4 regions of the Neobacillus sp. BF23-41 genome follow, and region 1 is predicted to be linked to each of the others. Evidence: predicted binding sites of a transcription regulator. Region 1 holds the regulator's gene; each other region holds the start of a gene.
The links. Region 1 encodes Rex, which represses fermentation and respiration genes when NADH is low (regulators of the CRP and FNR family bind a similar motif). Its sites were predicted from a motif close to TTGTGAAATATTTCACAA; they were not measured.
Positions count from the first base shown of each region.

Region 1 (7,616 bases):
TTAACCAATGCAAAGAATGGATCGGAATCAAACTGGCTAGTTTTGAACCTAAATAGGAGGCAACTGCACCAAATCCACCGACGATTAAACCGGTTTTAATTGAGATATTTCCTTGACGAAAATGACTGTAGGCACCTGACATGCTCGTAAACACCATCGCTGCTAGTGATGTCCCTAACGCCATATGTATTGGTACTCCAAAAATAACTGTTAAGATGGCAATAATAAAGCCGGAGCCGCCCGCCCCAACAAATCCTAATAATATCCCAAGCACAAACATCGTCAGCACAATCGCCAACTTCATCCCCTCCGATTGCAAAACCCTAGATGTCCTTCTAGGAAATGTTAAAATTACTTACCTAAAAACGTGCTCATACCCACCGATTTAAAAAAGAAAAAAACTATCATTCATTATTGTACTAAAAATTTAAAAGGTATATTGGAAATATGCCCTAATTCCCAAAATTTGAAAGACTACCTCTAGATTGAGGTAGTCCTCCCTTAAAAGCTTGATTTTACTCGACCTAAACATGAACTGGTTGTTTTGCTTCCGCTAGTGCTAATAGGCGTTGTTTAATTTCCTCAACATTGACAATTCTTTGAGCTACCCCTGTTTCCATTGCAGCGGAAGCAACTGCTGCTGCTACTTGTGCTGCGACCCTAGGGTCAAAAGGGTCTGGAATAACATGATCAGCATGAAGTTCTTCATCTGAAATTAATCCAGCAATTGCATAGACCGCGGCGAGCTTCATTTCCTCGTTGATTTCCTTTGCACGGACATCTAAAGCGCCGCGGAAAATTCCTGGGAAAGCAAGCACATTATTAACCTGGTTCGGAAAATCAGAACGTCCTGTACCCACTACAAGTGCTCCTGCTTCTTTGGCCGCATCGGGCATAATTTCCGGTACTGGGTTGGCCATGGCAAAGATAATCGGGTCACGGTGCATAGAACCAACCATTTCCTTTGTAACGGCCCCAGCTGCTGATACCCCCACAAACACATCTGCGTCAAGGAACGCATCGGCTAACGTTCCTTGTTTTTGCCCGCGATTTGTCATTCGCGCCATTTCATCTTTGAATCGATTCATTCCGAACGGGCGGCCTTCATAAATAATTCCTTTTGTATCACATAAAATAACATCCTTCACGCCCATATGCAGCAGGAGCTTAACAATTGCTACTCCAGCTGAACCTGCTCCGTTTACGGCAACACGAATATCTTCAATTTTTTTATCCGCTAATTTTAATGCGTTGATTAGACCAGCGGCTGTTACAATCGCGGTTCCATGCTGGTCATCATGAAAAACAGGAATCTCGCAGGCTTGGCGGAGGCGGTCTTCAATTTCAAAGCATTGCGGCGCAGCAATATCCTCCAAGTTCACTCCGCCAAATGTTGGTTCTAGCAGCTTGACGGTTTCTACGATCTGGTCTGTGTCAGTGGTGGCCAAGCAAATGGGAAAGGCATCAACATCTGCGAACGATTTGAATAACACGGCCTTTCCTTCCATCACAGGCATCGCAGCTTTTGGTCCAATGTTTCCAAGCCCCAGGACCGCTGTCCCATTGGATACAACTGCGACAAGATTGCCCTTCGAGGTATAATCATAGACTTTATTTTCGTCTGCATAAATGACCAAACATGGCTCTGCCACACCGGGTGAATAGGCAAGGCTTAAATCTTTTGCATTATGTACTGCCACCTTAGAATAAATCCCAACCTTGCCTTGGTGTTCCTTGTGCATTTTTAACGCTTCATCCCGTAAAATTGACATTGAATTTCCCCCACTTCCCGGCTAGTAACCGCTTGCATTTTATCTACCTACATCTTAGTGCATAAGAAAGTATTTTTATAGATTATGTAATTAAAAAAAGCAGGGATTTAATATACAAAAGGCCTTCCACAAATTTTGTGGAAAGCCTTTTTAACTAATTATTCTTCATCTATTTCGACCGTTGGATAATGCTTTAAAAAGTAGACTAGCGATTGAAGCTCCACAGCCAAGTCAATATGATGGACCCTTATTAATGGTGGAACATTTAACCTCGCTGGAGTGAAATTTAAGATCCCTTTTACATTCGCTTGGACCAGTCGATCGGTTATCATTTGAGCGGCAGGAGCCGGAACCGTTAATATCGCCACTGAAATATTAGTTTCTGATAACACCTTCTCTAAATCATCCATAGGATGAACGGGTACCTCGCGAATCATAGTTCCCATTTTGTCGGGATCCACATCGAAGGCGCATTCTATTTTTGTGTTATTATTTTTTAAAAAGTTATAGTTTAAAAAGGCAGTCCCAAGATTTCCGACTCCTATTAAGGCAACCTTAGTTAATTCATCCTGATCTAAGGTCTTTCGGAAGAAGGATATTAAGTAATTAACATTATACCCATAGCCCTTTTTTCCTAACGCACCGAAATAGGAAAAGTCGCGGCGAATCGTTGCTGAGTCTACCTTTACTGCTTCACTCAATTCCGCTGAAGAGACCCTTTGCTTGCCTGAACTTTGCAGGTTTTTTAGAAATCGATAATAGAGGGGCAGCCGTTTTGCTGTCGCCTGTGGTATTTTCGTTGTTTCATTACTCATAATCTCCCACACCCCATGAATGGTTTAGTTAAAAATTTATTTAACTCTTTCATCTCTTTTAAAATCACCGTTTTTACCGCCTGTTTTTTCGACAAGATACGTCGGTCCAATTACCATACCTTTATCAACGGCTTTACACATATCATAAACCGTTAAGGCACATGCGGATGCGGCTGTTAACGCTTCCATTTCTACGCCTGTGTTCCCCTTCGTTTTAACGGCTGCAGCAATATATAATTGATAGTTCTCATCCTTATCCTGTTCCCAAGAGAAAGAAATATTAACACCTGTTAATGGAATCGGATGGCACATTGGAATCAAATCCCATGTCTTCTTTGCTGCCATGACAGCTGCTATCTGGGCCACTGCTAAGACATCGCCCTTCTTCATCTCATTATTAGTTATTTTATCATAAATTTCTTTACTAACGGTAATGCTGGAATGAGCAAGCGCCGTACGTGCCGTTTCCGGCTTATCACTGACGTCGACCATTTTTGCTCTGCCTTCTTCATTAAAATGCGTAAATTCTGCCATATAAAAAATCCTCCCATCAAATCATACACTATTTTTCCTTATATGTGTGTGAAACTTTGAACTATATATTACATTTTATGTCGGTTTAAGACTTCACTCCGCTAATATGGCGAGCAGTTTATTGCCGACATACCGGGAATAAGGTACACTTATCCTATGTAATAGAGGTGAATGAGAATGATTTTGCTACAGGTTAATCAATTACAAAAATATTATGGTGCTGACCTTATTTTATCGAATATTAAGCTCGAATTACAAACTCGGGACCGTGTTGCCCTTGTTGGACGCAATGGGGCGGGAAAATCGACATTATTGAAGATTATAGCCGGACACTTGTCACATGATGGCGGAGAAATCATCAAGCCAAAAGAGGTGACGATTGGCTATTTAGCTCAAAATACTGGGTTAGAATCATCATTATCCATATGGGATGAAATGCTGACGGTTTTTGAACCGCTGCGATTAATGGAAAAACAACTCCGCACACTTGAAGAACAAATGGCTGATCCCCTCGTTTTTGAAGACAGTGGCAGGTACGAAAGAATCCTAAAAGAGTACGATCATCTTCAGGTCAAATTTAAAGAACTGGGAGGGTATCAGTATGAGGCAGAGATGCGCTCCGTCCTTCATGGGCTGAATTTCCATGACAAATCCTTGATGATATCTAGTTTAAGCGGCGGGCAAAAAACTCGTCTAGCCCTTGGTAAACTCTTGTTAACCAGGCCTGATATCCTAATATTGGATGAGCCCACAAACCACCTTGATATTGATACGCTTTCCTGGCTGGAGCAATATTTACAAAGTTATCATGGGGCGATTTTGATCGTTTCCCATGACCGCTATTTTTTAGATAAAGTTGTTACTCAAGTTTATGAAGTTTCCCGTAAGCAAATCCAAAGGTTTACAGGCAACTATAGTTCTTACCTTGATCAAAAGGCGGCAAATTATGAGCGTGATTTAAAGCTTTTCGAAAAACAACAGCAAGAGGTCGCGGATCTCCAAGACTTTATCAACCGGAATTTAGCGCGGGCATCGACAACCAAACGTGCCCAAAGCCGTCGTAAAAAGCTTGAAAAGATGGAGATGATGGATCGTCCATTAGGCGATGAAAAGTCTGCTTCCTTCTCGTTTGAAATTGAAAAACAAAGCGGAAATGATGTTTTAACAGTGGATTCACTCGCTGTTGGGTACGAGGGTGATATGGTTTCAGAGTCCATTTCTTTCCGGGCCTATAAAGGTGAAAGTATCGCCTTGGTCGGACCGAATGGTATCGGCAAATCAACACTTTTAAAAACAATAATCAAAAAGTTGCCTGCACTTGATGGAACCATACTCTATGGGACAAACCTTCAGATTGGGTATTACGACCAGGAGCAAGCTGAATTGACCTCCAATAAGCGGGTCTTAAATGAACTCTGGGATGACTATCCACTAAAAAATGAAAAAGAAATACGTACGGTGCTCGGTAATTTCTTATTTTCTGGTGATGATGTCTTAAAAATAGTTTCCACCTTAAGCGGCGGTGAGAAAGCCCGTCTAGCATTAGCTAAACTGATGCTGGAGAAAGCAAATGTGTTAATTTTGGACGAGCCTACCAACCACCTTGACTTAGATAGTAAGGAAGTTCTAGAGAATGCTTTAATAGATTACCCGGGCACGATATTGTTTGTCTCACACGATAGGTATTTTATTAACCGGATTGCCACAAAGGTCTTAGAACTTAGTCGTCATGGAAGTACAGAATACCTCGGGGATTATGATTATTATTTAGAGAAGAAACTAGAGCAGGAAGAACTTGCGGCACTAGCCATGGCCGCAACAGCAAAAAGGGCAGCACAAACGGATGCTTTTGAAAAAAACTCTTATCAACAGGATAAGGAAAGTAAAAAACAAGAGCGTCAGCGCAAAAGGAAATTAGAAGAAATGGAACAACGAATTGAAGAGCTAGAAGAGCAAATTCAAGAATTCGAGCAGCAATTATGCGAACCAGACATTTTTCAAAATCATGAAAAAGTGTTGGAAATCAACATAAAAAATGAAAAGGCAAAGTCTGAACTCGAGCACTTAATGGAAGAATGGGCGGAACTTGCTGAATAATTATGCAAAAACCAGGCATTCGCCTGGTTTTTTGTTTATTATGACAATTATCGACAAATTTTGATATGATGGCAATAATTCATTAAGTTATACACTTTTCCACATTCTTATTCACAATACAAACAGGACAGTTTCAATGTTATTTTTACTTTTCCACATTATCCACAATAAATTCCTTACTTATCCACATTATACACAGATAACACCCCACTTATCCACATTCACCAGTTTTTGATCTGCATTTTTATAAAATCTTATCAACAAAAAAACTCTTCTTATCCAGAAGAGTTATTCATTGTATATTTCGATATCCAGTCCCGGGTTGGCATTTAGGGAAAGGTCTGCTCTAATTCCTTTTTCGAACATCACGCTTCCAGCAGCAGCAATCATCGCTGCATTATCAGTACATAGGGATAATGGCGGAATCACTAATTCAATTCCAGGTTTCTCTGAAAAGGTCTTTTCCAAAGCATTTCTAAGGCCTTTATTGGCGGCAACTCCGCCAGCCACTAATACTTGTCCTACCCCATATTCAGCGACGGCCTTTTCTGTTTTCTTCACTAACACTTCAATCACGCTGGCTTGAAAGCTTGCAGCAAGGTCTTCAGGGGCAATTATCTCACCGCGTTGCTCGGCATTATGAACCGTATTAATAACAGCAGATTTTAAGCCGCTAAAGCTAAAATCATAGGAACCTTCTTCTAACCATGCCCGAGGTAAATTAATTGTCGGATTTCCAGCCTGCGCCAAACGGTCAATATGTGGACCACCAGGGTACGGCATGTTTAACGTTCGCGCAACCTTGTCGTAGGCTTCACCAGCAGCGTCATCCCTTGTTTCGCCGATGACTTCAAAATGTCCATGTTCCTTCATATAAACAAGCTCTGTATGCCCGCCTGAAACGACCAGAGCAAGGAGCGGGAATTTTAACTCAGTGACAAGCCTGTTCGCATAAATATGTCCAGCAATATGGTGGACTGGAACTAGTGGTTTGTTTTGAGCAAATGCCAATGCTTTCGCGGAATTTACCCCAATTAAAAGAGCACCGACTAATCCTGGTCCTTCTGTGACAGCAATGGCATCAATCTCAGCAAAAGTAACATTTGCCTGCTTCAATGCTTCCTCAATGACAATAGTCATTTGCTCTACATGGTGGCGGGAGGCTATTTCTGGAACCACACCACCGAAGCGTTTATGACTTTCAATTTGCGATGCGACAACATTTGCCGCAATTTCTCTGCCATTTTTAATAATGGCGACAGCCGTCTCATCACAGCTTGTCTCAATACCCAAAATCCATTGATCTTTTTTCATAAATTTACCCACATCACTAAACCATCTTCCTGATTATCTGAATAATAATTTTTGCGGATCCCGCCATTTTGAAAACCAAGCTTTCGATAAAGAGATTGTGCAACATGATTGGTCACACGCACTTCAAGGGTCATACTCTTTGCTCCCATCTCTTTGGCCACTGTCATCATTTTTTGCATGGTTGCCTCACCAAGTTTCCTGCCCCTATATTCAGGCAGAATGGCCACATTCGTTACATGTGCCTCATCGATCACGATCCAAGCCCCACAGTACCCGAGGATTTTGTTACTTTCCTCTAGGACGATATAAACAGCAAATCGATTATTATGCAATTCATTATAAAATGCTTCACGACTCCAGGGGGTTGTAAATGATGCATGTTCTACTTCTAAAATTTGGTCAATGTCCTCTTCCCTCATCTTGCGAAAAACAAAAGAATCTACCATAACTCTCTATTCCTATCCATTTAAAATTTTTCCTTTCGCTTCTAACCATTTCGCTTCAGCTTCAGCTAAACGGATATAATTTGGAACAAAAGAATGAATGTCCTCCCCTGGTTTATCCTTACCAAGAAGGGCAAGTTCAGCCGGACGTGGATTTTGTTCCGTACTAGCTGCGAAAATAGCCTGTGATCCTAATGCTGCTTCAATTGCTGCTTGATGGACTGGTAAATCATTTCCGACAAATAGTATCGCTTTTCCTGAATTTTTTAGATCCTCTGCACGGTCCACTAACATGACCAAACGATCCTCTTCAATCGTTTGTAGTTCGTCATTTTGATATTGATACAAGCCAGTATAGACCTGTCCCCTTCTTGCATCAAATAGAGGTGACACATAACCATCAAAGTAGCGACCGACCCCAGATGCTAAAATTTCCAAGCTGGAAATGCCTACGAGCGGGATGTTCAAAGTCCAAGCTAATGTTTTAGCAATGGTTACACCTATTCTAACTCCTGTATACGAGCCCGGTCCTTTGGCGACGACAATCTTAGTTAAATCCGCTGGAACCTTTTCGCAATCCTTCATTAGTGTCTGAATAGCAGGCATAATTCGAACAGAGTGGTTCTTTTTTAAATTGGTTA
Region 1 is NZ_JBGBPR010000017.1:811-8,426, reverse strand. It holds gene AB7942_RS21565 (sulfite exporter TauE/SafE family protein) at 1-298, opposite strand, end outside; gene ystJ (NADP-dependent malic enzyme) at 525-1,772, opposite strand; gene AB7942_RS21555 (redox-sensing transcriptional repressor Rex) at 1,931-2,587, opposite strand; gene moaC (cyclic pyranopterin monophosphate synthase MoaC) at 2,624-3,121, opposite strand; gene AB7942_RS21545 (ABC transporter ATP-binding protein) at 3,299-5,218, shown strand; gene tsaD (tRNA (adenosine(37)-N6)-threonylcarbamoyltransferase complex transferase subunit TsaD) at 5,507-6,532, opposite strand; gene rimI (ribosomal protein S18-alanine N-acetyltransferase) at 6,529-6,978, opposite strand; gene tsaB (tRNA (adenosine(37)-N6)-threonylcarbamoyltransferase complex dimerization subunit type 1 TsaB) at 6,991-7,616, opposite strand, start outside.

Region 2 (7,616 bases), on a different contig from region 1:
TTAACAAAAACACGATTCCATTTGATCAACAAAGTCCGTTTGTAACAAGCGGTATCCGCATCGGCACGGCAGCAGTGACAAGCCGTGGTTTTGTTGAAGCGGATATGGACGAGATCGCTTCAATTATCGCGTTTACCTTGAAAAACCATGAAGATGCGGCGAAACTTGAAGAAGCGCAAGGTCGTGTCGAAGCATTAACAAGCAAATTTACTCTTTATCCAGAATATTAATAAGAAAAGCGCAAGCGCCCTGTTCAGCGGCGTATGGCCTGGAGCGCTCCAACTGAGATAAAGGAAACACGAAGAGCCGAAGGTGATTCGATGTTGACTTATCGTAGGGTGGAGAGCGAAGGACACTAGCCGCTAGGGCGCTGGAGCTAGACAGTTGTCTATGTTTAAAAACTAATACTTTCTTATTTTTGCAACAGAGAATCGGCCTATCGTAGGCCGATTTTTTTTGAAAAATCTAACTAGTTGAAAGTGCTGATTTCTATTTGCTCATTGCCTTATTTTTCTGTAAAATGAGACGAAGTGTTTATTATTTAAAATAAGGAGCGATGATTATGGCCAAGGTATTCGTTTTCGACCATCCACTCATTCAACATAAACTAACTTACATACGTGATAAAAACACAGGAACAAAGGAGTTCCGCGAGCTTGTCGATGAAGTCGCGACGCTGATGGCGTTTGAAATTACCAGAGATATGCAGCTTGAGGATATCGATATCGAAACACCTGTTTGTCCAGCGAAATCTAAGGTTCTATCCGGTAAGAAAATCGGGATTGTGCCCATTTTGCGTGCAGGAATCGGAATGGTTGATGGCATCCTAAAATTAATCCCAGCTGCGAAAGTGGGCCATATCGGTTTATACCGCGACCCTGAAACATTGCTGCCGGTTGAGTATTATATTAAGCTGCCAAGTGATGTAGAAGAGCGTGATTTCATTGTGGTTGATCCGATGCTCGCAACAGGCGGTTCGGCGATTGAAGCAATTCGCTCCTTGAAGAAGCGCGGCGCGAAACATATCAAATTTATGTGTTTAATTGCGGCACCAGAAGGCGTGGAAGCAGTAAAGTCAGCCCACCCGGACGTGGACATCTATATTGCTGCATTAGATGAGAAATTAAATGACCACGGCTACATCGTCCCAGGCCTTGGTGATGCAGGAGATCGGTTGTTTGGAACGAAATAAGATACCGTTTGAAAAAAAGTCGAGATTACTCGGCTTTTTTTTGTTGGTTTTATTAAAAATAGGTCATTGTATTTTGAAAAAATAATGAGATTGGGAGCCTGAATTGTTTTTTGGGAAATAAAAAATCGGTTTTGGAACTCCAATTATTTTTCTTAAATAAGAGAAAATCCATACTGGAACCAATTTATTTTTTGTGCCCGCTCGATGAAAAGGAAATCAACGCATACCCGATTCCCGTTTCCCAAAATAGTCGTGCATACTTTCGCCCCTCTAAGAAAACGATATGGAAAAAGGGGAAATCTATCGATGAAACTTCTACTCGCGTTACTGCTAGCTTTTCAAACTCCGAAAATACTCATCCATCCCTCGATCACCAAAAGCACGCAGGAGACAACCGCCATTATAATCCTGGACAAACCACACACCGATCAGGAAATCCAGCAACTCATGAAACCTTATAAAGGCGTTAAGCTGCGCCGTGTTTTCCACCACGCGCTAGATGGATTCTCGGTCGAAGGAAGTGCAGAAACACTTGCCGAAATCGGCCGCAGCCATAAACAAATCAAAAACATCTCGCCGGTTATTACCTACCAAGCCGAAACCGAGGAAAGCGTCAAAATTATTGGTGGGGAAGAAGTCCGCAGTTTTTTTGATAAAAAAAATGAACGGCTGACGGGAAAGGGGGTAACGGTCGGGGTCATTGATACGGGCGTCGATTACACCCATCCCGACCTCAAGCGCAATTATGCAGGAGGCCGGGACTTGGTTGACAACGACCGCGATCCGATGGAAACGCTGGCGCTCGGGAAGGCGACGATCCACGGAACCCATGTGGCCGGTATTATTGCAGCCAATGGAAAAATAAAAGGCGTTTCCCCGGAGGCAAAAATTGTGGCGTACCGCGCGCTTGGGCCGGGCGGGGGCGGGACCACCGAGCAAGTGCTCGCGGCGATTGACCAGGCGATTAAGGATAAAGTGGATGTCGTCAATCTTTCGCTCGGAAATGATATCAACGGGCCCGACCTGCCAATCAGCCTCGCTCTCAACCGCGCCGTCGATCGGGGAATCGTTGCCGTGGCGGCATCTGGTAATTCCGGGCCAAATGTTTGGAGTGTTGGCTCACCTGGAACCGCCTCCAAAGCGATATCGGTAGGTGCATCGACCCCAACTTTGGAGACACCCTATCTATTAATAGAAGGAAGTCGGGATAAATTCCAGATTGAACCGCTCGAAGGCTCAGCCAAGTGGTCGCTCGACCGCTCCGCTGACATTGTCGATGGTGGCATCGGCAGACCAGACGAATTGAAAAATGTCGATGGGAAAATTGCCCTCATCAAAAGAGGGATCTTAACTTTTTCAAAGAAAGCGGAAAATGCGAAGCGGGCAGGGGCAAAAGCGGTGCTCATCTACAACAATATGACCGGCGGCCGTTTCATGGGAAACCTCGATACGCAAATGTCGATCCCAGTCGGGGCCATCTCGAAGGAAGATGGGGTTATTTTACAAAAAGCCTTAAAAAAACAAATCACCTCGGCACGGGTCACGGTCAGCGAGGATTCGGACCGGCTCGCTGACTTTAGCTCGCGGGGCCCGGTGACGGGGACCTGGGAAATCAAACCGGATATTGTTGCGCCCGGAGTAGCGATTAATTCGACGATTCCAGGCGGCTATTTATCACTCCAAGGGACGAGTATGGCTGCGCCGCACGTCGCTGGGGCCTGTGCATTAATTAAGCAGGCCCATCCGGACTGGACACCCGAACAAATCAAAGCGTCCCTGATGAACACGGCAAAACCGCTCTCAAAGTCTAACAGCGTTGACCGTACGGCGACCATTCCAAACGGAGCTGGGCGTCGGACCGCCGCCAACACTGGCCGAACTCTTGGTGCACAGAGGGTACCCGCCTACTACCGCACCTTTGAACAGGGGGCAGGCAGAATCCAGGTCGACGAAGCGATCCAAGCCACCACACTCGTTACACCAAGCAGTATCCGGTTTGGGAAATTTACGGAACAGAGTGACGTCCATAAAGCCTTTCTGCATGTCGAAAATACAAGCCAGCAAGACCAGCGTTATTCGTTTGATATCCCGCCGTATGTCGATGGACTGGAATGGCGGCTGCCGCTTTCGTTTACGCTCGAACCTCAGCAGACAAAGGACATAACGGTCGAGTTAACGGTTGACCCGCAGGTGTTTAAAGGGAAAATTCACGACGGGTACCTCCGCTTGCAGGCGGGCGGTGCATCAGTTCGCATTCCCTATCTCTATGTTTTAGAGGAACCCGACTATCCACGGGTCATGGGCTTTGATTTTGCCGAAGGAGACAAACCAGGACAGTACCGCTATGAGGTGTATTTGCCGGGCGGGGCGGAGGAATTTGGGATTGCCTTGTTTAACCCGGAGGATTATCGTTTTGTCGGCTATTTAGATACGATTACCAATGTGAAAAAGGGACTTATTCGCAAGGACATCTCAGACGACCAGCTTCCAGCAGATGGGATCTATTTAATAAAGGTTTTTGCCAAAAAGGCCAGTAAAGAGGATCATATTGAACGGATGATCACGATTGAGAGGAAAGAAGACTAAATAGTAATTTTAAGAAAAGACCTTGTCCACACCAAGACATGGTCCTTTTAACAAAATCATAATAAAAGTTCATAATATTGTACCATTAGTATAATTCTAATTGTTCACAAAATAGACACAAAATGAACAAAATTCCTTCACAATTTACTCTACAATAAGATTGTTGAGTAAATTCCAAATTGGAAAATACTACAGGAAATACTTTGTGGCATAATTCACGTAATTTCATTGACTTTGACATGGTGCTATTGTATGCTAACTAAGGGTGTAAATGATAGGGTTTTCATGTAAATAAATCTATCTAAGGATAGTATATAGGTCATGGATTTTACTTTTTGCCCGATTGACATTCTCTCAGAGTGAGGATGTGTTATATGAGTAAAAACAACCGCAAACCATTACAAGCTATGGCTTTAATGTCCGCAATTGTCTCCCAATTAGTAGGTTCCATTCTAATAGGTATTTTCTCAGGCAGATGGCTGGATCAGCATTGGGGTACCGAACCAATTTTCTTAATAATCGGTCTGCTTATAGGTCTTGGAGCGGGTACCTATTCCATGCTACTTTCAATCCGCCATTTCTATTCAGGAGATAAATAACTATGCCAGATTTCAGAGTAATGTTCAACAGGCAGCGCAAATGGATTTTTTACTTGTTGTCCATTTATGTTCTAGGCTGGGGCTTCACCTCGTACCAAACCATATTTCTAGGGCTGATTCTTGGGACATGCTTTAGTTATCTAAATCTTTGGATACTAGTTAGAAAGACGGAGAGCTTTGATAAAAAGGTAACAGAGGGCAAAAAACCCAAGTCATTAGGTTCGCTCTCGAGGATGGCTGTGGCGGGAATTGCTGCGTTAATCGCATTAAGATACCCAGAGCAATTCGATATGATTAGTTTAGTGATAGGATTAATGACATCCTATATTGTCATTATGATAGATTATTTTTACCATGCATTGCATGTACATAAATGAAGCGGAAGCGAGGTGAGTTTACATGCATCATGAGGTTCCAGAGTTTAAATTTATGGGCCTTTGGTTTAACGGCGCAAATATGCTGATGATCACAGTAGCAAGTCTAATTGTTTTCCTAATTGCTGTCCTTTCCACACGAAAGCTGGCAATGAAACCTACAGGGATGCAAAACTTTTTTGAATGGGTAATGGACTTTGTGAAAGGGATCATCAACAGCACGATGGATTGGAAAGAAGGCGGAAGGTTCCACATCCTTGGAATTACATTAATTATGTATATTTTTGTATCCAATATGTTAGGTCTTCCATTTGCGATTGTGGTGGATGAAAAGCTTTGGTGGAAATCACCAACGGCCGATCCAATCATCACTTTAACACTAGCAGTTATGGTATTGGCACTATCCCATTATTATGGCGTCAAGCTAAAAGGTGTCAAAGGCTATGCAGAAGGTTTCTTCAGTCCAATGAAATTCTTATTCCCATTGAAGATCATTGAAGAATTTGCCAATACGCTGACTCTTGGTCTGCGTCTATATGGTAACATTTACGCGGGTGAGTTGCTTCTATCACTATTAGCAACAGGCTTAGCACATCAAGGAATAGTTGGTACCATTGCAGCTGTCCCACTAACATTGGTATGGCAAGGGTTCTCTATTTTCGTTGGTACGATTCAAGCTTATATTTTCACAATGTTAACAATGGTTTACTTGGCTCATAAAGTGAGTCACGACCATTAATAATACACCGTTCATTTTCATGAACAAAATAAAAAATTAATTGATGTTTTATACATTTAAGGAGGAAAAAAGTAATGACAGGATCAATTGGTGTTTTAGCAGCAGCAATCGCAATCGGTTTAGCAGCAGTAGGTGCAGGTATTGGTAACGGTCTTATCGTAGGACGTACAGTAGAAGGTATCGCTCGTCAACCTGAACATCGTGGTTTGCTTCAAACAACTATGTTTATCGGGGTTGCGTTAGTAGAAGCATTACCGATTATCGGTGTAGTTATCGCGTTCATGGTATTAAACCGATAATAGTAGGAAAATTCAAGATGGCGATGATCAACAAATCCTCGCCATTCATTTATGTGTTTTTACTATCGTTAAGCAACTCTTGAAAGGAGTGAACCGAGGGTGTTAACAAACAGTTTAGTATTAGCCACTGCTGCTGAAGGCGGCGGCCACATTAATACTGGGGATATTTTCTTCCAGCTTATCGTTTTTCTTGTATTGTTAGCCTTGCTCAAAAAGTTTGCATGGGGTCCATTAATGGGCATTATGAAGACGCGTGAAGAGCATATTGGTAGTGAAATTAGTGCGGCAGAAAACAGCCGTTTAGAAGCAGAAAAGATTTTACAAGAACAAAGAAATCTTTTAAAAGAAGCACGTAATGATGCGCAAAACTTAATCGAAAATGCCAAAAAGCAAGGTGAACTTCAACGTGAAGAAATCGTTGCGGCATCTCGTACAGAAGCTGAACGCATCAAAGAAGCAGCAAAGCTTGAAATTGAGCAGCAAAAAGAAAAAGCTGTTGCCGCTATTCGCGAACAGGTTGCCTCTCTATCTGTATTAATTGCTTCTAAAGTAATTGAAAAAGAATTAACTGCAGCAGATCAGGAGCAGCTCATTAACGAATATATTAAAGAGGCAGGAGAAGAGCGATGAGTAACTCAATGGTAGCAAAACGCTACGCGTTGGCTCTTTTCCAAATTGCGAAAGAAACTCAAACGCTCGGAGTTATTGAAGAAGAACTTCGTGTAGTGAAGGAAGTTGTACAATACAATCCTGAATTAAAAAATATCTTAAATTCTTCAAAGCTTTCAATTGTGGAGAAAAAAGAGATCATTAAGGCTGCTTTCACAACAGTTAATGTAAATGTATTAAATACCATGTTGATCTTAATCGACCGCCACCGTGAAGACCAAATCGTTGACGTGGCAAATGAATTTTTAGAGCTGGCAAATGATGAGATGGGCATTGCCGAAGCGCAAGTGTACAGCACCCGTGAATTAACGGATGCGGAACGCGAAGCAATCTCGTCTGTATTTGCAGCAAAAGTGGGCAAAAAGTCCCTAAAAATTGAAAATATCGTAGATTCCAATCTGCTTGGCGGTATCCGCCTTCGCATTGGAAATCGTATATATGACGGGTCATTAAGAGGAAAACTCGATCGTTTAGAACGTAAATTGTTAAGTTAGATTCGAAAGATTAGGGGTGAAACTCATGAGCATCAAAGCTGAAGAAATTAGTGCCCTGATAAAAAAGCAAATTGAAAACTATCAGGCGGAAATTCAAGTGACTGATGTCGGTACAGTTATCTCAATCGGTGACGGTATCGCACGTGTTCATGGCCTCGACAATGTCATGGCTGGAGAACTTGTTGAATTTTCAAACGGCGTTATGGGTATGGCACAAAACCTTGAAGCAAATAACGTTGGTATTATCATTCTCGGACCTTTCACTGAAATCAAAGAAGGTGACGAGGTTCGCCGTACAGGACGCATCATGGAGGTTCCAGTTGGTGAGGAACTAATCGGACGCGTTGTTAACTCACTTGGACAACCAGTTGATGGTATGGGTCCAATCAATACAACAAAAACACGCCCAGTAGAAGCAGTTGCTCCAGGCGTTATGGCTCGTAAATCCGTTCATGAGCCATTACAAACAGGTATCAAAGCGATTGACGCTCTAGTGCCAATCGGACGTGGTCAACGTGAGTTAGTCATTGGTGACCGTCAAACAGGTAAAACATCTGTTGCGATTGATACCATTATCAATCAAAAAGGTCAAAACATGGTGTGTATCTATGTTGCGATCGGACAAAAAGAATCAACCGTTCGTAACGCGGTTGAAACGCTTCGT
Region 2 is NZ_JBGBPR010000009.1:171,140-178,755, reverse strand. It holds gene glyA (serine hydroxymethyltransferase) at 1-230, shown strand, start outside; gene upp (uracil phosphoribosyltransferase) at 563-1,192, shown strand; gene AB7942_RS15705 (S8 family serine peptidase) at 1,499-3,778, shown strand; gene AB7942_RS15700 (AtpZ/AtpI family protein) at 4,153-4,377, shown strand; gene AB7942_RS15695 (ATP synthase subunit I) at 4,380-4,754, shown strand; gene atpB (F0F1 ATP synthase subunit A) at 4,777-5,490, shown strand; gene atpE (F0F1 ATP synthase subunit C) at 5,565-5,789, shown strand; gene atpF (F0F1 ATP synthase subunit B) at 5,889-6,419, shown strand; gene AB7942_RS15675 (F0F1 ATP synthase subunit delta) at 6,416-6,952, shown strand; gene atpA (F0F1 ATP synthase subunit alpha) at 6,978-7,616, shown strand, end outside.
Region 2: a site for Rex is predicted at 3,982-3,999, ahead of AB7942_RS15700 (AtpZ/AtpI family protein). Genes of this name have one in related genera too.

Region 3 (7,616 bases), on a different contig from region 1:
TAAGGATTTTTGTTACCACCGAGGGATGGGTACCTATTTACGAAAAAGAAGAAGTAAATCAATAACGGATACTAAAACTGGCTGCAGATTATTGCAAACCAGTTTTTTTTATTGTGTCTATAAGTATGGTGAAATGGAATAAAACGCTTGCAAACTAGAAGAATTTTGTCGAAAAACCAAGAATTTATTTGAGGGATTTGTCGAATAACAAAAGAAATAGGATGTTTTGTCTACTTTTGCGATTGTGTTTACATTTATAATAATTCTTGTCATAATTCATCAAGTAGTCTAATTTTTTGTTGTTTACAGTAATAGAGTAAGAGGTAGGGGGATAATCGTGTGCGAGTATAGTAATACACAGATTGAAATGATTGAAGAGATAAAGGCTAAAAGGGAATTAATGATAAATAGCGCGAATACACAGGGGTTTACCAATGAGATGACAATAAAATACAGCCAGGAGCTAGATGAATTAATAAATGAGTATCAAAAAGTAATGGACCAAATCTCTAGGCCAAATGAAGAAATTAAATTTGCCTTTAAACAAATGATCATGGTTTGGCCGAAGATTTTAGTCTAACGATAATTAAGTAAGAGAGTGATAAGTTTAAATTTGTTCACCCGCTTAGTTAAAGATAAAAATTTCTTATGAAAAAATATCAATTATGTACACCATGACAAGCAACCCCAAGATAAATGCATAGGTGGAAACGCGCTCATTTCCGTCGCCATGGCTTTCAGGAATTAATTCTTTATAAATAATAAATAACATGGCACCAGCAGCAAATGATAGACCATAGGGGACTAGCCCTTGAACAAATGAGGTTAAAAAATACCCTAATAAGGAAGTAATGATTTCAATGGCTCCAGTTAAGGTTGCAATAATGAAGGCCTTCAGTTTACTAATTCGCTGATTGATTAAAAATAATGCGACAAGTAGGCCTTCCGGCGCATTTTGAAACCCAATAGCTAAAGCAATTAAATTTCCAGTATCCCCCTGTTCGGATGCATAGCTTACGCCAACTGACAATCCCTCAGGAATATTATGAAGGGTAATTGCAGATATAATTAACAACGCCTTCTCATCAAATTGAATTCCCTTTTTGTTATGCTGTAAGTCAATATGAGGGATTTTTTTTTCCAAAGTAGTCAGCACCCATACCCCTAAACAAACTCCAACAAAAAGTGAACCAAAGCCTCCTGTTCTTAATGCCTCAGGGATCAACCCAATCGTAGAAGCTGCCATCATAATTCCTGCACTAAATGCTAATAAAACATCTTTCCAACGATGTGTAATGGAATGAGGTATAAATAGTATAATTAGTGCACCTGCCCCCGTAGATAACGCCGAAAGAACACTTCCAAAAATAACTTCAGACATTACACATCTCCTTTCTTGTCCAATTAATCCAAATCAAATATCTACAATATTAGACAGTAGCTGTGATTTTTATCATTGTTTATATCTTAATATTTCATATAGTTATATTAGTACTACTTTATCTAATATTCACATCACGATTAACTACATATCTTACCACAAACTGTAATAACTTCAACTTTTACAAACCACTACTTAGCTACTGCATAAGATTTTTAAGAATGTTAAATGATCACTAGTTTTAGGTTAAATCGAGAAAGAAAAAAAGAAAACTATCAATGTTTGGTACTATGCTTGTGTTGCGATTCATATATCGTAAATAAAAGCATTTTTAAACCACAGGAAGCAAACGCTTTCAATAATCTCAGATCATATGGAGGAGGGAAAGTCCTACATGCATATTGTCGTATGTGTCAAACAAGTACCAGATACAAAAATTATTAAAATTAATCCTAAAACCAACACACTCGACCGTCGCAGTGCACCAGCCATCTTGAACCCTTACGATGCCCATGCAGTTCAGGAGGCCGTAAAAATTAGGGAAAAAACAGGAGGTACCATTTCCGTCTTATCAATGGGACCACCGCAAGCGACTGATATTATCAAGAAGAGTGTGGAAATAGGTGCTGATAAAGGATATTTAATTTCTGACCGTGCCTTTGCAGGGGCAGATACACTGGCAACTAGTTATGCGCTTTCGAAAGCTTTAGAAAAAATCAATAAGGAACACCCAGTTGACATGATTATTTGTGGGAAGCACGCGATTGATGGTGATACGGGACAAGTTGGACCTGGTATTGCAAGAAGAATGGATATCCCGCCAATAACTAATGTAATTGAAGTGTCTGAAGTCAATCAGAAAGAAAACACCGTTCTCATTAAACGGAAATTAACCAATGGCTATGAATTGATTCAATCCAATCTTCCATGTTTATTGACGGTTGAAAAAGAAATTAATGACATCGACTATTCGCCAATGCCGAACATGATTAAAGCGGCAAGGTACGAACCAATTATTTGGGCAGTAAGTGACTTTGAAAATGTAGAACGGTCACAACTAGGACTAAAAGGTTCACCAACCATTGTTGGAAAAATGTTTACGCCACCACGTCCAGAAGGCGGGAAAAGACTAGAGGGTACTAGTGATGAACAGGTTAACCAGCTAATGGCGCTGTTGATGGAGAAAAAGGACCTGTTAACAATCCAATCATCTAAATAATAACGATTATCTTTTGTCATGGGGGGGAATATACATGAATCTAGACGATTATCGGGGAGTCTGGGTATTCATCGAACAAAACGATGGTAAAGTAGAAGGCGTTTCTATGGAATTACTTGGTGCTGGAAGGAAACTAGCGGATAAATTACAAGTTCCTTTAGCGGGCTTTTTACTAGGCAATGAAGTAAAACCTTTAGCAAATAAAATTATTTCTTATGGTGCAGATATCGTATACATGGTCGACCACCCTGTATTGAAAAATTACCGTACTGAATCATATATGAAGGGCGTAATGCTCCTCGCTGAAAAATATAAGCCAGAAATTATCCTTTATGGCGCAACACCAAACGGTAAAGATTTAGCTAGTGCCGTAGCAACAGATTTAAACACAGGATTAACTGCGGATACTACAATGCTTGATGTGGATGTTGATAATAGATTACTAGAAGCAAGCAGACCTGCCTTTGGCGGTAATATCATGGCGACAATCCTATGTAAAAAACATCGCCCGCAAATGGCAACCGTTAGACCAAAGGTAATGAAGGCACTAGAACCGGTATCAGGAAGAACAGGTAAAATTATTGAAGAAAAAATATCACTGCAAGAAGAAGATATGCGTACAAAAGTGTTACAAATTGTGAATGACGTAACAAAAAAAGCCAATTTAGCTGATGCACATGTTATCGTCTGTGGAGGAAAAGGAATGGGAGATGTGCAAAACTTCCAGCGCCTATATGAATTTGCGGAAACGATTGGAGCGACTGTTGGAGGTACTCGTGATGTGGTTGAAGCAGGCTGGCTGCCACACCATCTTCAAATTGGCCAAACTGGTGAAACAGTTACACCAAAAATTTATTTTGCTATTGCACTTTCTGGTGCAATTCAGCACGTTGTCGGCATGAAAAATTCGGATTTAATTATCGCTATAAACAAAGATCCAAATGCACCAATTTTTGATGTTGCCACATATGGAATCGTAGGAGATGCAATGGAAATTCTCCCAAAACTTATCGAGGAATTTAAGCAGCTTAGAACTGAAAAAGGTGGTGAAATAAGCTATGCATGAAAAATTTGATGTGATTGTCGTTGGGGCAGGTCCAGCAGGAAGTGCATGTGCCCTCACGTGTGCCAAAAATGGACTAAACGTTTTGCTTATTGAACGTGGAGAATACCCAGGAGCAAAAAACGTAATGGGCGGGGTATTGTACCGCAAACAAATGGAAGAATTAGTTCCTGAATTTTGGAAGGAAGCACCACTTGAGAGACCTGTCATTGAACAGCGCTTTTGGATGATGGATAAGGAATCTGTCGTTCAATTCGGCTATAAAGGTCTTGAATGGGGTATGGAACCATATAATAACTTTACAGTCCTTCGGGCCCAGTTTGACCAATGGTTTGCAAAAAAGGCAGTAGACGCTGGGGCATTACTTATTAATGAAACAGTAGTAACTGAATGTATCGTTGAAAATGGCAAGGTAGTCGGGGTTCGTACCGATCGTCCGAATGGAGAGGTATATGCGGATGTCGTGGTGCTTGCCGACGGTGTTAACTCTCTTCTTTCAAAACAGTTAGGCTTTCATAAAGAATTTCGTCCAGATGAAGTAGCCTTAACAGTAATGGAAGTTGTTAATTTACCAAAAGAAAAAATAAATGACCGTTTTAATTTGGAAGATAACCAGGGTTGTACAATTGAAATCTTTGGTGATTCAACAAAGGGTAATCTTGGAACCGCTTTTGTTTACACGAATAAAGAGAGCTTGAATATCGGAGTTGGTACAACACTATCAAGCATGATAAAAGCGAAAATCAAGCCATATGAGCTTCTAGACTACTTAAAAACTCACCCGATGGTCAAGCCAATGCTTGCTGGTGGGGAATCTGCTGAGTATCTTGCTCATCTTATTCCTGAAGGTGGTTATCGTTCGGTACCGAAAGTAGCTGGTAATGGAGTTATTGTCGTCGGTGATGCAGCACAGCTAGTAAATGCCATTCATCGGGAAGGTTCGAACATGGCGATGTCATCAGGAAAGATGGCTGCTGAAGCCGTAGTTCAGGCACATAAAAGTGGGGACTTCAGTGAATCAAGCTTAAATAGCTACCGTGACGCGCTTAATAGTAGTTTCATAATGAAGGATTTAGAGAAGTACAAGGATGCGGCACATACGTTTGAGAAATACCCACAATACTTTAATGACTATGTTCCAATGATGAATAAAGCGATGAGCAAATTCTTTACAGTTGATGGGACTCCTAAGCGTGAAAAACAAAAACAAATAATGAAGAGTGTAACTGCGGAAAGAGGAACAATTAGAGTATTGCAAGATATCTATCGTGCTTGGAAGGCGGTGAAATAATGTCAACGAAGAATATCGAGGAAAAACAGTATCTCCTCCGTTTTAAGTGTGATACAAAGTCTCATTTGACCGTACTGGATCATGATGTATGCATGACAAAATGTCCCGATAAAATTTGTACAGTATTTTGCCCTGCTGAGGTTTATAAGTGGGAAGGAACACGGATGCAGGTAGGCTACGAAGGATGCCATGAATGTGGAAGCTGCCGGATCGGCTGCCCATACCAGAACATTAAATGGGAATATCCAAAAGGCGGACACGGGATTGTATTCCGTTTAGCGTAAATTGGAAATAAAAAAGGAGCTGTTTGCGTTTTATGCAAACAGCTCCTTAATTTATGTAGATATTTTAATAATACTATATGTGGGTTTTTTCACAAGTGAACGTAAAAAGAAGGTGAAGCAGAAGGTAAGTTTTTAGGGGGTTAGCTTATTTTCTCTAGTATGGTAGCTGAGGAAAGTTTATCGTTTTTGCTGGCTGTGACAAGCGAAGATGCAAATGAGTTCGCATGATCCATTAACTCCATACTCGGTGAGCAATAATATGGTTTTTTCCAATTGAAATCACCTTCACTATCGGCAGGATATATACTTACTTTCCAATGATAGTATATTTTTGACTGTGGGAGTTGTACCCCTTCTACGGCAATAAGCCAATGTGTCGAAGGTGAGTTAGGGTAGTATGCTGCGGATTCCTGTAAGGAAATTAGGTCATTTACACCAATGGGTATTAATGCCTTTTGATAAAAGTCGTGATAATTTGGGGTTTTCATATTTTTTTCCCTCCCTTTTATGTTCTATCTCTATTATATGAAACATTTAAACTTTTTTTGTGTGATAAATGTTAAAATTTTAAAAAAAATTAACGAGTTTTCATGAAACTGACAAAAATTCATAACCTAATCGTAATTGTGACCTAAGTCACTACATAAATTAATGGTTGATTTTATACTTGAAGCAATAGAATGAGATAGAGGTGATTGTTGATGAGTGGCTGTATGAGTGCTCTTGGTGGAATGGACCAAGCTGAACTAAGTAAAGGACTTAAGCATTTAAAAAGTGAACATCCTCCGTTATTAGGACAATTAGAAGGATTGTATGACCTAACACAAAAAATTGATCAAGAAATAGATGTAGAAACTAACTTTGCTGGATTAATTACAAAAGTAAAAGAATTTAAAGCAGCATTGGACCCTCATTCAGAAAGAGAAGAAGGCGTTCTTTTCCCTATGATGGGTGTATATATCGGGACGACATCTGGACCAATAGCTGTTATGGAATATGAACATGATCAGGCAAAAGCAAATATTGGAGAATTTCTTGAAAAAGCAGAAAGTGGTCTTGCGACTACGGAAGAAACTAAAAAAACAGCTGAACTAATTCAAAATGCCTACTTTATTTTAACAGAGCATTTCTCCAAAGAGGAAAATGTTTTGTTCCCAATGGCAGAAAGAATGCTTACAGAAGAGGAAAAGGAAGAATTATACCGTAAAATCCAAGACATAAAATAAAGGATGGGCCTCTGGCCCATCCTATTTTACTTTTGATTCCATTCTTTAACCTTTTGGTCAGTTGGAAGGAGAAACGCAATTAAGCCTAGAATCGGAAGTACACCGAGCCATGTAATCATCGACTGTAATCCAATCCAGTCTGCTATATAACCGAGTCCTACAGAACCAATTGCACCCATTCCAAACGCAAGTCCTACTGTTAACCCAGACATCGTCCCAATTTTCCCCGGGACTAATTCCTGTGCATATACTACCGTTACAGAAAAACTAGTCATTAAAATAAACCCAGTAAGTATTAAGAAAATAAATGCCAACGTTGGTGGTACCTGTGGAATTAAAATTGAAAAAGGAATCGTTGCTAACATGGAAAAGGAAATGATTGTTTTTTTACCAAACCGATCTGAAAGAGGACCTCCAAAAAAAGTACCGACGGCACCGGAAACTAAAAAAGCGAACAGGAATAATTGGGATTGCTTAATCGTAAGGGCATATTCTTTTATCGCATAAAAGGTATAAAAGTTGGTAATTCCAGAAGAATACCAAGTCCTTGCAAAAATTAATAATAAAATCAATGCTAAGGTATTTTTTACCTCTTTAGTTATTGCTACATTGTTAGACAAGCTAGTTCTCTTTTTCTTTAGTATATTTGGTGAAGCTATCAACCTGTGATTATACCAATTTGCAATATAAATTAATAAAATCACTGCTAGTGCTGCGACAATCGTAAACCAGGATGCACCAATCTGCCCCAATGGAACCAATATTAGTGCAGTTATTAGTGGAGCCAATGCTTGACCCGTGTTTCCACCGACCTGATAAATCGACTGTGCCAGTCCGCGTCGATTTCCTGCAGCCATATATGCAACCCGGGAACCTTCCGGGTGAAATACTGCTGAACCAAGACCGATGAAAAGGACTGACAAGACAATTAGTCCAAAGTTTGAAGCAAACCCTAATCCAAGAATACCGACTAGCGTGAAAGTCAGTCCGATCGGCAGTGCGAAAGGCATAGGTTTCTTGTCAGTTATGTAGCCGACCATTGGCTGCAAAACAGATGAGACCATATTTAGGGAAAAAGCAATAATACCAAGCTGGGTAAAACTTAGCCCCATTGATTTTTCTAAAATAGGGAACATGGCTGGCACCACAGCT
Region 3 is NZ_JBGBPR010000001.1:354,284-361,899, reverse strand. It holds gene AB7942_RS01705 (1,2-dihydroxy-3-keto-5-methylthiopentene dioxygenase) at 1-65, shown strand, start outside; gene AB7942_RS01700 (aspartyl-phosphate phosphatase Spo0E family protein) at 338-580, shown strand; gene AB7942_RS01695 (ZIP family metal transporter) at 647-1,381, opposite strand; gene AB7942_RS01690 (electron transfer flavoprotein subunit beta/FixA family protein) at 1,776-2,600, shown strand; gene AB7942_RS01685 (electron transfer flavoprotein subunit alpha/FixB family protein) at 2,635-3,666, shown strand; gene AB7942_RS01680 (FAD-dependent oxidoreductase) at 3,659-4,954, shown strand; gene AB7942_RS01675 (ferredoxin family protein) at 4,954-5,238, shown strand; gene AB7942_RS01670 (hypothetical protein) at 5,379-5,726, opposite strand; gene AB7942_RS01665 (hemerythrin domain-containing protein) at 5,940-6,464, shown strand; gene AB7942_RS01660 (MFS transporter) at 6,491-7,616, opposite strand, start outside.
Region 3: a site for Rex is predicted at 5,863-5,880, ahead of AB7942_RS01665 (hemerythrin domain-containing protein). Genes of this name have one in related genera too.

Region 4 (7,616 bases), on a different contig from region 1:
GAATTACCAATAGTTATGGAATTAAAACCAATAAAGGAATATTAATTGAATTACCACTAACCAATCAAGAGTTAGCCAATTTTTGTGGTACATCAAGAGAAGTAGTAAATCGCTTGTTGAGTGATTTACGTAAGGCCGGTATCCTGTCAATAGATAAAGGAACAATTACTATTCATGATTTAGAGTATTTAAAACGGGAAATTGATTGTGAAGATTGTCCAACCGAAATCTGTAAAGTTGATTAGAATTGCTGCTGGCAAACAACTTAAAATAAAGCAAAAAAAATCGGTCATATCGACCGATTTTTTTATTTTAATGGCAATGTTAAAGCTCATTGCTGATTTTGGCACATGTTGATTGGAGCGGAAATCAGCCACGTGTAACATAGCTCTTATTTTAATAAGATTATTTGAATCGCCATGATCGTAAAGAATATAGCTGAATTTATTATTTCGTAAATGCCAATTTGTTTAGGAGATAGTGGTTTCCCATAAAATATCATAGCTCTCAGAAGACTTGGGATAAATGCTATTGCAACGATCCAAAAGCCAACTCCGATCCACACTGCCACTAAAAGAAAATGGTAAATCCATGAAATCCATTTAAATTGGGTATTCTTCTTTTCCCTGATCATTGTTTTGACATAAAAAGTACAACCCACAAAAAACAGGACTGAAGTTACAAAGGTGAAAACAAGTGTCTCTATGTTCATAACACCGTGTCCTAAATAACTGCTTGCTAATCCAGCAACTGAAAAGGCAAAAATAGCAGAGATGTCATTCATAAAAGCACGGTCTTGATTTTTGGAAGTAAAGTAAGCATTTATTATAAAAAACAGAATCATTAGAAGACCAAAATAAAAAATCGTTGGTCTTTCCAAAAGAGGAATAAGTAAAAGTAATAGGGATGGAATCATATATACAAGTGTCCATTTAGTATAAAACTGAGGTTTTTTCTTTTTAAATAAAAGAAGCATCGGATAGGTCGCCAAGTATAATAGGAGCCATCCAAAGAAAAATGGGACATGCTTCCACATAAATCCTCCTTCAATGACACCAAGCCAAAAAGGGATGATTAGCATTGCCCATGCACCATGTTGTTTCGGTAAAAATAACTTCATCATTTTCACTCCTCTTCCTTGACTAACCTAAATATAAGCCAGCAAAGCGGAAAAATAAGTGAAACACATCACATAATTACAGTAAAAAAGAAGGACTCCGCCTTCTTTTTGTGACAAATTTGTTTAGGTTAAAATGGAAGTACAGCAAATCTATATCATCTACTAGGTAACTTCAATCATCTCTAGGTCGGTTATCTGATGAGTGATTGCTGTATTTCCATTAAAGACCCATAATTCTATTTTAACAAACATTATATCCCCTAATTTGAATTGTAGAGTAAATCCATATTTCAAGCTGTGATAAAAGTAACAGATTTGACAATTTTATTAACTTTTTTGATCAATATTATGAACATGCTCCTGAAGTACTTGCGCAGTCCAGATTAATGCACCTTCATCGTTGATATGAAAGCTGGGCACTTTGATTCTTGATGTGATTTGCTCCTGCATTTCTTCCTTCCAATATACAATAGCAGAAACATTACTTACGGTATCTAACAAAGAAAGGTCACTTTCATCTCTTAATAGCAGTAACTTCGGGAAGGACTTTAACTTATAACCTTCGATTAATATTACATCTGGATGAAAGAATTTCATTAACTCGATCTGATCTTCTAGTGATGGATAGAAATTGTCAGCCTGTAACATTAAACTTCCATCTCCTTCAACAATCGAGGCAAGTGCACCTGCATTTAGATGTTTTTCTGTATCTTTCTGTGGCAGGGCTGCAAGCCTGCCTCCATGACCATGATGCTTAATCGTAACTGTTTTAAGTCCTTTTTTTACTAAGTCTTCGATTAGTTTGGCTGTTATCGTGGTTTTACCACTATTTTGATAACCAACCACCTGAAAGACGACAGGCTTTACCACGGCCACAAACTGCCAACCTGGTCTTCAAGCAGAAGGACGTCCACTTCACTTCCGGCTGTAAAGCCTCTAGTTCCGCCTGGAAGAATCATCAACGAATTCGCTCCAGAAAGGCTCATAATAATGTTAGACTTGTCAAGTCCACTCGGTGTTGCCTTTAGTCTTCCCGCATCTATAAACGTAGAACTTCGGACAAACCTTGTAAATGGATTGGCTTTAGGAAAATCGACTTCTAAAAGTGCTTGCTCTTTACGAAGGTGAGGTTTTTCTGAAAAAAGCATCCTACGGATAATTGGGCGGGCAAACAATTCAAAGCCTACATAACAAGCCGAAGGATTACCCGAAAGCCCAAAGAGAAGCTTCCCATTGTGCTGTGCAACCGTCGTCACACTCCCAGGCCGCATGGCAACTTTATTAAAGAAAACCTCTGCCCCAAGCTTTTCATAAATAGCAGGCAGATAATCAAAATCCCCAACTGAAACCCCACCGGTGGTAATTAATAAGTCTACTTCATTTATTGCTTTTTGGACTGCTTCAAAGCAAGTGTCAAATTCATCAGGAAGCTTTCCAAAATAATGAACAATGCCTCCCGCTCTTTCAATTTGGGCTGCAATCATATGTGAATTACTATTACGAATTTTTCCTGGAACCAAGGATTCATTTACTTCTAAAAGCTCTGTCCCTGTTGCAAACAAACCAACACGTGGCTTTTTCGCAACGGACACTCGTTCATATCCAAATGTTGCAAGCATGGCTTGAATTCCAGGATTTATCAATGTTCCTTTTTTCACCAAAACTTCACCCTGCTTGGCATCTTCACCACTGAACGAAACGTTATCACCCTTTTTAAAGCTGCGTTTAATGGACATATATGAGAATCCATTCTTTTCGTAGGCCTTAGCCACCTCAAACATAACGACAGCATCTGTTCCAACTGGCATCATTGCTCCAGTCATAATCCTAACAGCTTGCTGCTCTCCTATTACTTTAGTAGAAACCATTCCAGCGCCGATGTGATCGACCACTTCAAATTCAACTACATTGGATAGCGAAGCCTCACGTGTATCGATTGACCTAACAGCAAAGCCATCATACGGTGCACGGTCAAAATGGGGCACATCGCTAGTTGCGATCAAATCCTCCGATAAAAAGCGGCCAAAGCTTTCATTTATCGAAACTTGTTCGGTCACACCAAGTAATTGATATTCCATTATGCTTTTGACCGCTTCTCCAATTGGTATCGGTCTTCTTCTTTCGAACAAAATAATCAGCTCCTGCCTTAAACAAATATCTATCCATTGTGATATGTACTATTAGTCATCGACTAATCAACATTATAAGCTTATTAAAAACTAACTAACATATCAAATGTCACAAAATAAAAGAATCTTGCCAAAAAATATAAAATCATAGGGAATGTGTGATTCAGGTCACCTAGTTTTTTTCTATTTTACATTATGATTAGGTTAGATTTAATCTTGGACTTTGGGAGGAAATTAAAGATGAGTTTCACAATTACAGCTAATTCATTAGTTAAAGATATTGTTAACGAATTACCTAAAACAAGTGATGTTTTTAAAAAGAACCGAATCGATTTTTGCTGCGGTGGTAATATCTCATTAACAGAAGCAGTTGCTCAAACTAGGCTTAACCTTGATACTTTGTTAGATGAATTAAAAGAAGTTTTTGATAAATACGAAAACACCGAGAAAGATGTTGAGGTTTGGACTAATTCTGATTCAACTACAATTATTGATCATGTTATTTCAAACTACCATCGTGTATCTGAAGAGGAACTAACTATGCTAAGTCCCTATGTAACGAAGGTTTCACGTGTCCATGGAGATAACCATCCAGAGTTACTTAAGGTTTACGAACTCTTCTATGAATTCAAAAAAGAATTGATGGAGCATATGGCGAAAGAGGAAGCTGTTGTATTCCCATTAATTAAGCAGCTTGCAGATGGAACCGTGGAGAATCGTGAAGAAGCAATTGCAATGATTGTTGAATTAGAAAAAGAACATGACCATGCCGGTGAAATTTTAAGAGAGATCCGTGCAGTAACTTCTGACTACACTCTACCTCTGGATGCATGCGGTACGTACCGATTAGTATATGCACGCTTGGAAGCGTTAGAAGGATTAACCTTTATGCATGTGCATCTTGAAAACAACATCCTATTTCCTAGGTATCTTTAATAAAATCAACAGTCCGCTTTTCTTAAAGCGGGCTGTTTCTTTCTACAAAAAAACTCTCTTCATGGAAGAGAGTTTAACCACCAATATAGGACATTTCTATTTTTTTACGGTTTTTGTGCGTTTCGGCTGTTCGTTCGTCTGAATATCTGTCATCTCGTCCATTCCAAATGGCGCTCACCCGCTCACGGATTTCTTCATCAGAGGCACCGTTTCTCATAAAATTACGGATATCATGCCCATTCCCATTAAATAAACAAGTAAAAATCTGACCATTCGCTGAAAGTCGAGAACGAGTGCAGCTTGAACAAAACGATTCCGAAACAGACGTGATAAATCCTACATTCACATCTTTATCTTTATAGCGGTACACCTTCGCCACTTCTCCGTAGTAGGCTGGGTCAACAGGTTCAATATCAAATTGTTCTTTTAACAAATAATAAATCTGTTTTTTTGTAATAACATCATCCATTTTCCAGCCGTTCGTGGAGCCAACATCCATGAATTCTATATAGCGAAGCTCCAGACTGTTCTCCTTGCAGTACTCTGCCATTGGAATAATTTCAGTATCATTCAAACCTTTTTTGACAACCATATTTATTTTGACCCCAAGACCTGCTTGTTTCGCTGCTTCAATGCCTTCCAAAACTGGCCCAGTTCCAACCCCACGCCCGTTAATTTGGCCAAACAATTCATCGTTTAGGGTATCAAGGCTGACATTTACTCTTTTGAGTCCTGCTTCCTTTAAATCTTTGGCAAATTTCGGCAGGAGCACACCATTCGTCGTTAATCCGATATCAAGTAAGCCCTCAATAGCTGACAGCTTCTTAACAAGAATGGGCATATCTCTTCGAAGAAGAGGTTCTCCTCCAGTTAGGCGAATTTTTTCCACACCCAAACTAACAAATATTTTCGCTATTCGTTCGATCTCTTCATAGGATAGCAAAGCACTTTTAGGAAGAAACTCAAAATCAGGACCAAATTGATCTGCTGGCATACAGTATTGGCAACGGAAATTACATCGATCAATCACAGAAATTCTTAAGTCATGCAATGGTCTATTTAATTTATCTTTAATAATGGTTTTTTCCATTCCATATCAACTCCATTATTTTTGGAACCTAATGATATTCAGTGTACCAGTCTTTAGATAAAAAAACTGTTACTTTATTCACTATAACAATACTTTTTAATACAATTCTTATCTTAGCAGATGTTTTACAATCTATAAATAACTGTTTTGGAAAAAAATTTCCTCTACAGATTTTATTCATTTAAACGATAATTCAAATAGAAAATAAATAAACATGATTAATTTCATATGAGTTTTCACTATATTGTCATTGTTTACTTCTTCTTATTGATTCCTCATGAGATAAAATGGTACTAACAAACTAAACATTGATCACTATGGAAAATAGATGATTGTTAATATGACACATTGAGGTGAAGCTGATGACAGCAATAATGAAACCAACTCATTCAATTGAAATAAAAGAATTGCTTAAATTTGCAGACCGGAAATTTAAAAGTGAAAAAGGAAGCTTTTTATTTCAAGAAGGAATGCTTGCGGAAGAACTTTACATTATCATTTCCGGCAAAATTCAAATCAGTAAAATTACTTCAGATGGCCGTGAACTTTCATTAAGAATTTGTGGAGAAAATGATATATGCGGGGAATTAACCCTATTTACTGATAACCCCAGATATTTATTAAGTGCAATGGTTCTTGAAGAAGGAGAAATCGTAGCAATAAAAAAGGATATAATCGAAAGTGAAATTTTCCAAAACAGTAAGCTTGCTTTTGAATTTATGAAATGGATGAGTGATCATTTCCGGAAAACACAAACAAAATTTCGCGACCTCGTTTTAAATGGAAAACGAGGTGCCCTTTTCTCAACACTTATCCGTATGTCGAATAGTTATGGTATTCAAAAAGATAATGAAATCTTAATAGATCTGCCGTTAACCAACCAAGAACTTGCCAACTTCTGCGGTACATCACGTGAGAGTACAAACCGTATACTTAGTGAACTAAAGAAAGATAAAATCATTTCAGTTAAAAAAGGAAAGATTTCAATATTGGATTTACAATACTTAAAAAATGAAATCGACTGTGAAAATTGTTCTGCCGTTTATTGCAATATCGAATAGGCTAGCCTATACTTATTTGCAGTTATCTATATACGCAAGGCTGTCTCACTATAATAAGGCAGCCTTTTTTATCGGTTTTAATTACTGTTCTTGCTTTTCTCTTAATGATTTAGGAATATAAACGCAGAATGGCTCGCTTTCTAGATAATCTCCAGTCATTGCATAAGCTCTAGACCTTGATCCCCCGCAAACATGACGGAATTCACAGACACCACATTTCCCTTTAAAAAGATCTGGGTTTCTTAGTGATTGGAAAATTGGTGATTCACGATAAATTTCAGCTAATGGCGTTTCCCGGATATTACCAGCTTTAACGGGTAATAGTCCGCTTGGATATACATCGCCAATATGGGAGATGAAAACAAAACCATTACCATCATTAACACCTTTTGGTGCTCGTCCTAAACCATCGATAGAGCCTGTTAATCCTTTTTCTGTTAATGCACTTAAATACTCAATCTCATCTGTTGTTTCCTTCGCTTCGCGCATTTTTTGTTGAATCACAACACGTCTATAGTGCATGGCTTCTGTTGTTTTGATATCAAAAGACACGCGCTTACTTAAATCATATAGCCATCTGAATACTTTTTCATGTTGAACTGGAGAAATCATATCTGATTGTTGACCTCTTCCTGTTGGCACTAGGAAAAAAACACTCCATAACACACATTCTAAATCTTCAACCATTTTTGCCATTTCATCAAGGTAGTCAATATTGTAACGGGAAATCACCGTATTAATCTGAATTGGTAATCCAACTTCATGCAAATATTTTATTTTTTCCATGGTAAGGTCAAATGATCCAGCTGTTCCCCTAAAATGGTCATGAATCTCAGCCCTAGGACCATCAATACTAAATGCCCAGCGAGCAAGACCAACTTCTTTTGCTTTTTCAATTGCTTCTTTTGTTACATTTGGTGTCGCGCTTGGGGTCATTGATACCCGTACGCCTTTTTCAACTGCATATTTCGCAATATCAAAAACATCTTCTCTCATCAGCGGGTCTCCGCCAGTAAAAACAAGCATCGGATTGTTCATTTCATATATTTGATCAATTAAATTTTTTCCTTCTTCAAATGATAGTTCACGTGGATCCCTTTTATACTGTGCATCGGCACGACAGTGTAGACACTTTAATTGACAAGCTCTAGTGAGTTCCCATATTACGATAAAAGGGTCTTTATTAAAATCTCGGCTAATAGCCATATGAAACGCCTCCTAATAACGGCTATTCAAATCCAACAGCCTTATTAATCTGTATTATAAAGGTGTTTATATTT
Region 4 is NZ_JBGBPR010000001.1:548,445-556,060, forward strand. It holds gene AB7942_RS02610 (Crp/Fnr family transcriptional regulator) at 1-245, shown strand, start outside; gene AB7942_RS02615 (YwiC-like family protein) at 392-1,123, opposite strand; gene mobB (molybdopterin-guanine dinucleotide biosynthesis protein B) at 1,448-1,996, opposite strand; gene AB7942_RS02625 (molybdopterin molybdotransferase MoeA) at 1,984-3,249, opposite strand; gene ric (iron-sulfur cluster repair di-iron protein) at 3,490-4,185, shown strand; gene moaA (GTP 3',8-cyclase MoaA) at 4,259-5,275, opposite strand; gene AB7942_RS02640 (Crp/Fnr family transcriptional regulator) at 5,638-6,336, shown strand; gene AB7942_RS02645 (TIGR04053 family radical SAM/SPASM domain-containing protein) at 6,418-7,542, opposite strand.
Region 4: a site for Rex is predicted at 1,177-1,194, ahead of AB7942_RS02615 (YwiC-like family protein). Genes of this name have one in related genera too.